DNA from 2 places in the Sphingomonas sp. LR59 genome. Region 1 is predicted to be linked to the other one. Evidence: riboswitches for the same ligand, from Rfam matches in the RefSeq annotation. Region 1 holds a riboswitch; the other holds the start of a gene.
The links. A riboswitch is a leader RNA that binds a small molecule or an ion and turns the genes downstream of it on or off. The one in region 1 is predicted to bind cobalamin.
Positions count from the first base shown of each region.

Region 2: it holds a riboswitch for cobalamin, as region 1 does, so the genes downstream of both, QP164_RS12275 (TonB-dependent receptor plug domain-containing protein) here and QP164_RS07090 (TonB-dependent receptor) in region 1, are expected to answer to the same signal.

Region 1 is NZ_JASPFL010000001.1:1,565,731-1,569,942, reverse strand. It holds gene QP164_RS07100 (TonB-dependent receptor) at 1-601, opposite strand, end outside; gene QP164_RS07095 (DUF2946 family protein) at 681-1,049, opposite strand; cobalamin riboswitch at 1,240-1,476, shown strand; gene QP164_RS07090 (TonB-dependent receptor) at 1,646-3,685, shown strand; gene QP164_RS07085 (pyridoxamine 5'-phosphate oxidase family protein) at 3,841-4,212, shown strand, end outside.
Region 2 is NZ_JASPFL010000001.1:2,638,894-2,643,105, forward strand. It holds gene QP164_RS12270 (ABC transporter substrate-binding protein) at 1-252, opposite strand, end outside; gene QP164_RS12275 (TonB-dependent receptor plug domain-containing protein) at 356-2,254, opposite strand; cobalamin riboswitch at 2,370-2,568, opposite strand; gene QP164_RS12280 (TonB-dependent receptor) at 2,890-4,212, opposite strand, start outside.

The DNA of each region.
Region 1 (4,212 bases):
TGCCGCCATCGGTAACGGTCGCAACGCTCGCCTGACTCAGTGCGGCGATCTTGGTGGCATCCGGCTGGTTGGTCACGATGCGGACCAGGCCGCCCATCGACGACGACCCGAACAACACGCCTTGCGGTCCGCGCAGCACTTCGACCCGAGCGACGTCGAACAGCTGCGGGTCGGGCTGCGAAAAGCCGCGGAGTGCGCGGGTCTGAAGCGGGGTCTCGTCGAGGTAGACGCCCGTCGTCGGCGACTGGACGAACCCCACCCCGCCGATCCCGCGTATGATATATTGCGAGTTGCCGGGCCCGGTGGTCGCGAAGGCCAGGCCCGGCACGGAGTCCGCGACGCGGGAGAAGTCCTGCGCATTGAGGCGGCGCAGCAGGTCGGCAGGAAGGATGGTGACGCTTGCGGGCACGTCCTTGAGCGCTTGCGGGCGTTTCAGCGCGGTGACGATAATGTCGTTGGTTTCCGCTGGTCCATCGCTCAGCGTGTTGGTCGCCGTTGCGTCGGCCTTCGTGGGAGGGGCCACCAGATCCTGAGCAGATGCTGGTACGGCGAGCAGGAGGCAGGGCAGGCATGCCCCCGCCAACAAGTGGGATCGGATCATGAATAGGCCTTTGACCGGCCCCGCGAAAGCACGCGAGCCGTGGACGTGGTTGCTCCTGAAGGAGCACGCGATCAGGTGGTCAAAGGAGGGCCGGTGGACCTCGAAGCGGAGGCCGAAGATGGCTGCGGCGAATGATCGCCGGCAGCACGGCCGGTGACAGCCCGACCGCCATGACGAAAACGATTAAGGTGATGAGCTGAATAGGATCGATCGCACCGAGCGATGCTGCCGACAGGCCCGCAAAGGCGCAGGGCATGTCAGCCTTGCCATGATCCTTCGACTTGCCGTGATCGGGCATGTCGCCGTGCATCCCCGGCATTGCCATCGTTACGGCTCGAGGAGCCACGCCGGAACAGAGCTCGATCGTGATCCGGCCGTGCTCGCTGCCAATCATGTACCCGGCCGGTACCAGCAGCTTGAGCAACAGCGTTGCCGCGCATACGAGCACAGCGAAGTAGCGTTGCGCTAGGAGGCGACGAACGGCGAACACCGAATGCGGGTAGCGCAGGCAGGCAGTCCTGTCATTGCCGTGTCGATCTCCCCTGTAAACGGACGGGATCAGAGAAGGCCGAGGCTGTCTTGCCGATCGGAACCTTCCCCGGTACGCATTGTCCGTCAGGCCGGAGAGGTATCTCCGACCCGACAATGATCGCGCTGGTGTCCCGAGAGGGACTTAATAGGGAACACGGTGTGGGAGACGCTCTCCCGAAGCCGAGGCTGTCCCTGCAACTGTAAGCGGCGAGCGAGACGTACATCGCGTCCTCTTCTGGAGGGTGCAGCCACTGGACCAACGCCGTAACGGCCGAGATCCGGGAAGGCCGTATATCGAGCGACGACCCGTGAGCCAGGAGACCTGCCAGCGTCTGGTCGCTCTTGCTTTGGTCCAGGGGATGGTCGGGGCACGGTTCTTCCGTCTGAGCGACGAACGAGCGGCGGGGGTCGCATCGGTTCGTGTCGCGGGCGCTTGCGTCCGCCTGTCGACGCGTGCCGACCGTTCGCAGCGGACGCCCCCGTCCGAAGTCGCTTGGCGCACGGGGGACGGACATGAAGAATCTGAGATTACGAACAAAATGGCTCGAATGCGTGGCTATAGCTTCGGCATGTAGCACCACACCAGCATGGGCTCAGGGGCAAGACACCGAGGCTGTGCCGTCACAGGCACCAAACGACATTGTCGTGTTCGGCCGCGGCGAAGCGAAGATCGGTGTTGCGCATGCAGCAAGTGAGGGCACCGTCGCCGGTGCCGACCTTCTGGTTCGCCCGCTGCTGCGCGTTGCCGAACTGCTAGAGGCGATACCTGGCATGGTCGCTGCGCAGCATTCGGGAAGCGGCAAGGCCAACCAGTATTTCCTGCGTGGCTTCAATCTCGATCACGGTTCGGACTTCACAACTTATATCGACGGGGTGCAAATGAACCTGCGCACCCACGGTCATGGCCAAGGCTATCTCGATCTCAACGGACTGATCCCGGAGATCGTCGCGCGCGAGGATTTTCGCAAAGGGCCATACCGTGCCGATGGCGGCGACTTCGCGCTGGCGGGGGCTGCCTACATGACCACGATCGACAGCTTTGCCCGGCCGTGGCTTTCGGTCGAGGGCGGCTCTTATGGCTATGGTCGGATCGCCGCGGGCGGGACGATTGACGGGATTGGTCCGGGGAAACTGACGCTCGTCGCGCAAACCAAGGTCTACGACGGACCATGGGAGGAGCCTGAGCATCTGCGACACGCATCTGGCTTCGCGAAGTATACCGCTCCAGCTGGCGCAGGCCAGGTCGAAGCCTCGCTCAACGCCTACCGCGCGACCTGGCGTCCGACCGAACAGATTCCCGAGCGCATAATTGGTACCGCGCTCTGCAAGGACGTGTTCTGCTCACCCGATCCGACGGCACGCGGCGAAACGACACGGCTCGTCGGCAACGTCGCGGTCCGCCAGCCTGACTGGCACGCCAATGTCTATGGTCAGTTCTACGACTGGTCGATGTATTCGAACCCGACCTACACCGACCCGGACGGGACCAGCGCACAGATCCGCCAGTTCGACAAACGCTGGATCGTCGGCGCGAGGGGCGAAAAGCGTTGGACGCTCGCACCAGCTCTCGCCGTCTCGCTCGGTACCGAAGAGCGCTACGACCATATCGGCAGCGTCGGTGTCTATCGCACCAGCGCGCGATCGTTCCTGTCGTCGCTCGGTCGCTACCATGTCGAGGAAGCGTCGGCGGCATTGTATGGCGAAGCGACGTGGACGCCGGTTACGGGCCTCCGCCTGATCGGTGGGGTTCGTGGAGATTATTATCACTACGTCGTTCGCGCGCGGGATCAGGCGGCCGTGTTGGCCGGGGAAGGCAGTGGCGACGACACGACCCTGTCGCCCAAGGCATCGATCGCGTACTCGCCGACCGATCGGCTGGAGTTCTACGGCAACTGGGGACGTGGGTTCCACTCCAACGACGTCCGCGGCGCGGTAAACGTCGAAACGCCGGTGCCTGTGCTGGTCCGCGGCAACGGCCGTGAAGTCGGCGCCCGGTGGCAGTTACCCGGCATTACGCTGACCGCGACCTATTGGTGGCTCGACGTCGACAGCGAACTGCGCTTCGTTGGAGATTCCAACGCGGTTGAACCGACCGGTGCCAGCGAGCGTCGTGGCTATGAACTGGTGGCGTTCTGGCGGCCCAGGCCGTGGCTTGCGATCGACGGCAACTATACGGCAAGCCGATCGCGCAACGACAATGGCGATCGCATTCCCAACGCCTTCGAGAACGCCGCATCCGCCGGGATCGCGCTGGTGCTCAATCCTTGGGAGGCAAGCGCTCGCGTCCGCCACCTTGGGCCCTATCCTTTGATCGAAGACAACAGCGTCCGAGATACAGGAAGCACCGTCGTCAACGTCCGCGCGGCTCGCAAGATCGGGCGGTTCGACGTGTACGGTGAGGTGCTCAACATCCTCGACAGCCGCGACAAGGACATCGCCTATTTCTACGAGTCCTACATTCCCTCGTTCGACGCCTCAGGGCCGACGGATGGCCGGTTGAGCCGCGTAGTTGAGCCACGCACCTTGCGCCTGGGTGCCCGGGTGAATTTCTAGGCAGTGCCAGATGGTCGCCAGCTTCGGATGAAGCTGGCGACCATTGAATTTCGGTATGGATAAAACACTCCCGTTATCTCACGCGGCCGACACATCACCACGTTCGTTGTAAACACTCGAGCAAATGTCATAGCCCACTTTGAAGGAGCAATACGATGTCGGACCTCAGCCTACACGAACTGTCGAAAAAGATGGCAAAGTTGGACTTCACAATGATGGCCACTCGCTCATCCAACGGAACGATGACGGCCCGCCCGATGAGCAACAATGGCGATGTCGAATATCAAGGTGACAGCTACTTTTTTGCCTACGAAAAATCACGGAAGATTGCTGACCTGCGCGCCGATCCTCACGTCACGCTTAGCTATACCGGCGCCGTCGGTATGCTCGGTGGTCCCCCGCTGTTTGTAGCTGTCGAAGGAGCCGCTGCGCTAATCGAGGACAAAGTCGCGTTCGCCGATCACTGGACCAAGGATCTCGATCGGTATTTTCCTCAGGGCATCGACACACCCGGCGTTGTGATGATC
Region 2 (4,212 bases), 1.1 Mb from region 1:
CTCCGCGATCGAGTCCGGGATGCCGAGCAGCAGGGTCTTCAGTCCCGCCCGCGCGTAGGCCGTCTGGGTCGCCGGCGGCGTATACGTGCTGGCGATGACGAGATCGGGGTGGAGCGCGATCACCTCCTCGGCGGTCCCGGCGATGCCGCGAAACCGGCGCGCTACGGTCAGCGGGATCGAGGTCGCCGCCGGGTCCTGCGAATAATGGCTGATCCCGGCGATCCGCGATGCGGGCAGGATCCGGACCAGCACCGAATCCACGCACGGATTGGTCGAGACGATCCCGCCGCCGCCGCCCGCGCCGGGGATTGCGCGCAGCCCCCGAGCAGGAGCGCGAGGAGGATCGCCCCGCGCCTCACTTCAGCCGCAACCGCACGCCGCCATACGCCGCGCGACCGTAATTGCCGTAGCCCGCGATCGTCTCGTACCGCGAGTCGGTGAGGTTATCGACGCGGCCGTACAGCGCGATCCGGTCGGTAATCGGCATTTCCGCGCGGACACCCGCCAGCGCATAGCCGTCGAGCCGCACGGTGTTGGCGGCGTCGTCGAAGCTGTCGCCGACCATCGTCACGGTGCCGCCGACCGACAGCCCGAACGCGAACCGGTAATCGGCGTCGACGCTCGCGGTCTGCTTGGGACGGCGCGCGAGATCGTTGCCGAAATCGCTGCCGATCGAGCGGTTCTCGGTGTCGATATAGCTGTAGTTCGCGGTCAGCGTCAGCGCGTCGACCGGGCGCAGCGCCAAGGTGAACTCGACGCCGTCCGCCTCGGCGCGGGCGATATTGTCGTAGACGCCGAACGGGCGGTCGATGCAGATTGAACCGGCGGTCGTCTGCTCCGCCGGGCTGCAATCGCGGAAGTCGATCTGGTTGCGCGTACGGCGGTTGAAATAGGTCACGCCTGCGCGGACCCGGTTGGCGAGGAACGCCTGCTCGACCCCGACGTCGAAGTTGCGCGCGGTCTCCGGATCGAGGCCGCGATTCCCGTAGTCGGAGAAGAGCTGGTACAGGGTCGGTGCCTTGAAGCCTTCGCCATAGCTTGCGCGGATCGTCGTGCCGGTGCGCAACGCCAGCGCCGCGTTCGCGCCGAATGTGGTGTGGCTGCCAAAATCGTCGTGATCGTCGTTGCGGACGCCGCCGGTGATGGTGAGGATATCGAGCGGCTTGACGATCAGCTGGCCGTAGACGCTGGTGATGCCGGTATCCGCGAAGGTGAAGCCGTCATTGAAGCGGCTGTTCTCGCGCTCGACTCCCGCGACCACGCGGACCTGGTCGAGCGGGCGGAAGTCGCCCTGGTATTCGTAGCGTTCGCTGCGGCCGCGACCGATGAAGGTCGGATCGCTGCCAAAGCTCGGGTCGTAATTGTCGCGGTTGATGTCGGCGATCGTGAACGCGACGCGGTTGTTGAACCGGCCGTCGGCGAAGTTCGCGTGCAGCCCTGCGTAACCGTAAGCCTCGCGCGTCTTCGAATATTCGGGCGTGTCGGCGAGCACGTAATCGGGGGCCGGGAAGCCGTCGATCTCGACGCGGCTGTCGGCGAAATAGCCGCGCAGGTCGAGGCCGATGCCCGGCGCGAACTCGACGCCCACGCGCCCGGTCGCGCCATATTGGCGATAGCCGTCGCGCTCGGTGCCGCTGGCGGCGGACGAGATGCCGTCGGTGCGCAGATAGCCGCCGGTCAGCGAGCCCGACACCGGCCCGGACTTGCCCGAGACGCCCGCGCTCGCGAACACGCTGTCGGCGTAGCCATATTCGGCGTTGGCGCGTGCTTGAATGCCTTCGGTCGGTGCGGCGGTGATGATGTTGACGACGCCACCGATCGCCTGGCTGCCCCATGGCACCGAGTTCGGGCCGCGCAGCACCTCGATCCGCTCGACCGAGCTCGAGAGGAGATTGCCGAAGTTGAAGCCGCCGCCGGTCGACGACGGATCGTTGACGCGGACGCCGTCGATCACGACGAGCGTCTGGTCCGCCTCGGCACCGCGAATACGGACGCTGGTCAGCGCGCCGATGGTGCCATTGCGCGTTACCGTCACGCCCGGCGTGGTCGCGAGCAGGTCGGAGACGACAACGGTCTGGCGGCGCTCGATCTCTGCGCGGTCGATGACGGTGACGGCCTGGCCGATCTCACTCAGCGGTTGCGCGGCGCGGGTCGCGGTGACGACGACTTCGGAAGCGTCGGGATCGGGGATGGTCTGGGCAAAAGCGGGCGCTGCGATCGCCGCGGCGCCGAGCAGAAGGAAGAATTTCGTCATGGGTACGTCCTAAGCAGAACCGCCTGCGACCATTCGCGGGGCGGCCAGACGTCTCTCGCTCGAGGAAACCCGGCTGGACCGGAGCACTCGTCCGCGCCGGACACCCGCCCGCGCAGTGGATCGACCGTGAGAGGCAGGTCTCCTGGCTTCCGGGTCATCGCGCCCACCCCGCCTTCCCAGGTCGAAACCCAGTGGCATATTCGGGGTGGCCGCTATCCGGTCACAGTTGCGGGTACAGCGCCGGTCTTGCGGATTCCCGCGCACCGACTTCCCTTTTGATCCCGTCGCCGGGAACCCTTCACGGGAGTGGCATTAGTCGCACGCCAGACACGGGTCAACGCGGGGGATAATGAGCATCGACCCGCGATAGCACGCGCTGGCGGTAAAGCTGGCTCACCGTCTATCGCACCACCCCGGCGGAGGCCGGGGCCCAGTTGGGGAACGTCGCTGACGGAGCGCGGTCCTTCGTTACCGCGACCTTGCCAACTGGGCCCGGCCTCCGCCGGGGTGGTGGCGTGTTGGTCAGGACGTCGCTTTCCCTTGTTCTCCTGCGAAGGCGGGAGCCCAGACTGGGTCCCCGCCTTCGCGGGGAAACATGCTGTCTTCGTTTCTCTTGGCAAGCGACGGATCGAATATCAGCGCCCCCCGTAGCGCAGCCCCACCCAGATCGTCCGCGGCGTTGCGCGTTCGACGATGTTCGCGCCGCTAATCCCTGCCTCGACGCGCTCGTTGAATAGATTTTCCCCGCTTAGTTCGGCGACAAGCGAGCGCAGGATCGGCAGCGCAGCATAGGCATCCAGCGTCGTCGCGGCCCCAAGCACCCGCGTGTTCTGGTCGTCGTCGAACTGCCGGCCGACATGACGCACGGTCAGCGACAGCGCCGCCGCATCGTGCCGCCAGTCGACCGTCCCCGACACCTGGTCGCGCGGGGTCTGCGCTGGCTGCAAGCCGTCCAGCGCGGCGGTGATCCCCGAACCCTCGACCTTCGAGTTCGTGTGCGACCACGATGCCTGCACGCCCAGCGGACCCGGTCGATACGCAGCATCCAGTTCGAAGCCATGCGCGCGGATCGCATCGAGGTTCTGGCGGACGCGGTAGGTGGCGACCCCCGGCAGCACCTGCGGCGGGTTGGTCGTCGTGACGTTGGCGATCGCATCCTTCAGCCGGTTGTAGAAATAGGTCGCGGCGATGCTGACCCCCGGCGTTGGCGTCAGCGTGACGCCACCCTCGACCCCGGTCAGCCGCTCTGGCGACAGCAAGGCGTTCGCCGCGGTCGCGTCGTTGCCGACCCGGAACGGCCGGTACAGTTCGTTGGGCGTCGGCAATCGCCAGCCACGATAGCCGGCGACACGCAGCGTGATCGCCTCGACTGGCTGGTATGCCACGCCTGCCCGCCCGGTCGTCTCGCTGCCGTCGCGTTCCGCGTAGCGCAGGTTGGTCAGCGCAGCCCCGGTCGCCAGCGGCCGTTCCGTCAGATAGCCGCCATCGATCGACCACCAGTCGACCCGCCCGCCAAGGCTGAACGTGAGGTCGCCCGCGACCAGGCTTCCATCGGCGAACACGCCGGTCGTCGTCGTGCTCCCGCCAGCCTCGCGCCGTCGCGTCGGCGCCGCGTTGACGAACGTATAGAGCTCCTGCGTCTTGCCGCTCACGTCGCGGATATCCGCGCCCAGCCTGAGCGTAATGGTCTCGCCCAGCGGCGGCGCAATCTCGATCCGACCGCCAAGCCCGGTGGCAGGCGTATTATACTGGTTCAGCGACTGGATCGCGGTCGTCCGCGCGGCATTGATGCTGTTGAAGCTGCTCGCGAACGCGCGCGTCTGCAGATACGCCAGCGCCGAATAGCCCCACGCGCCCCGCCCGATCAGCCGGATGCTCGCATCGGCCCCCTCGCTTTTATTCGCGGTGAAGTCGCTCCCCCGATCGCGCCGATCGGTGAACGCGCTCGCATTCATCTG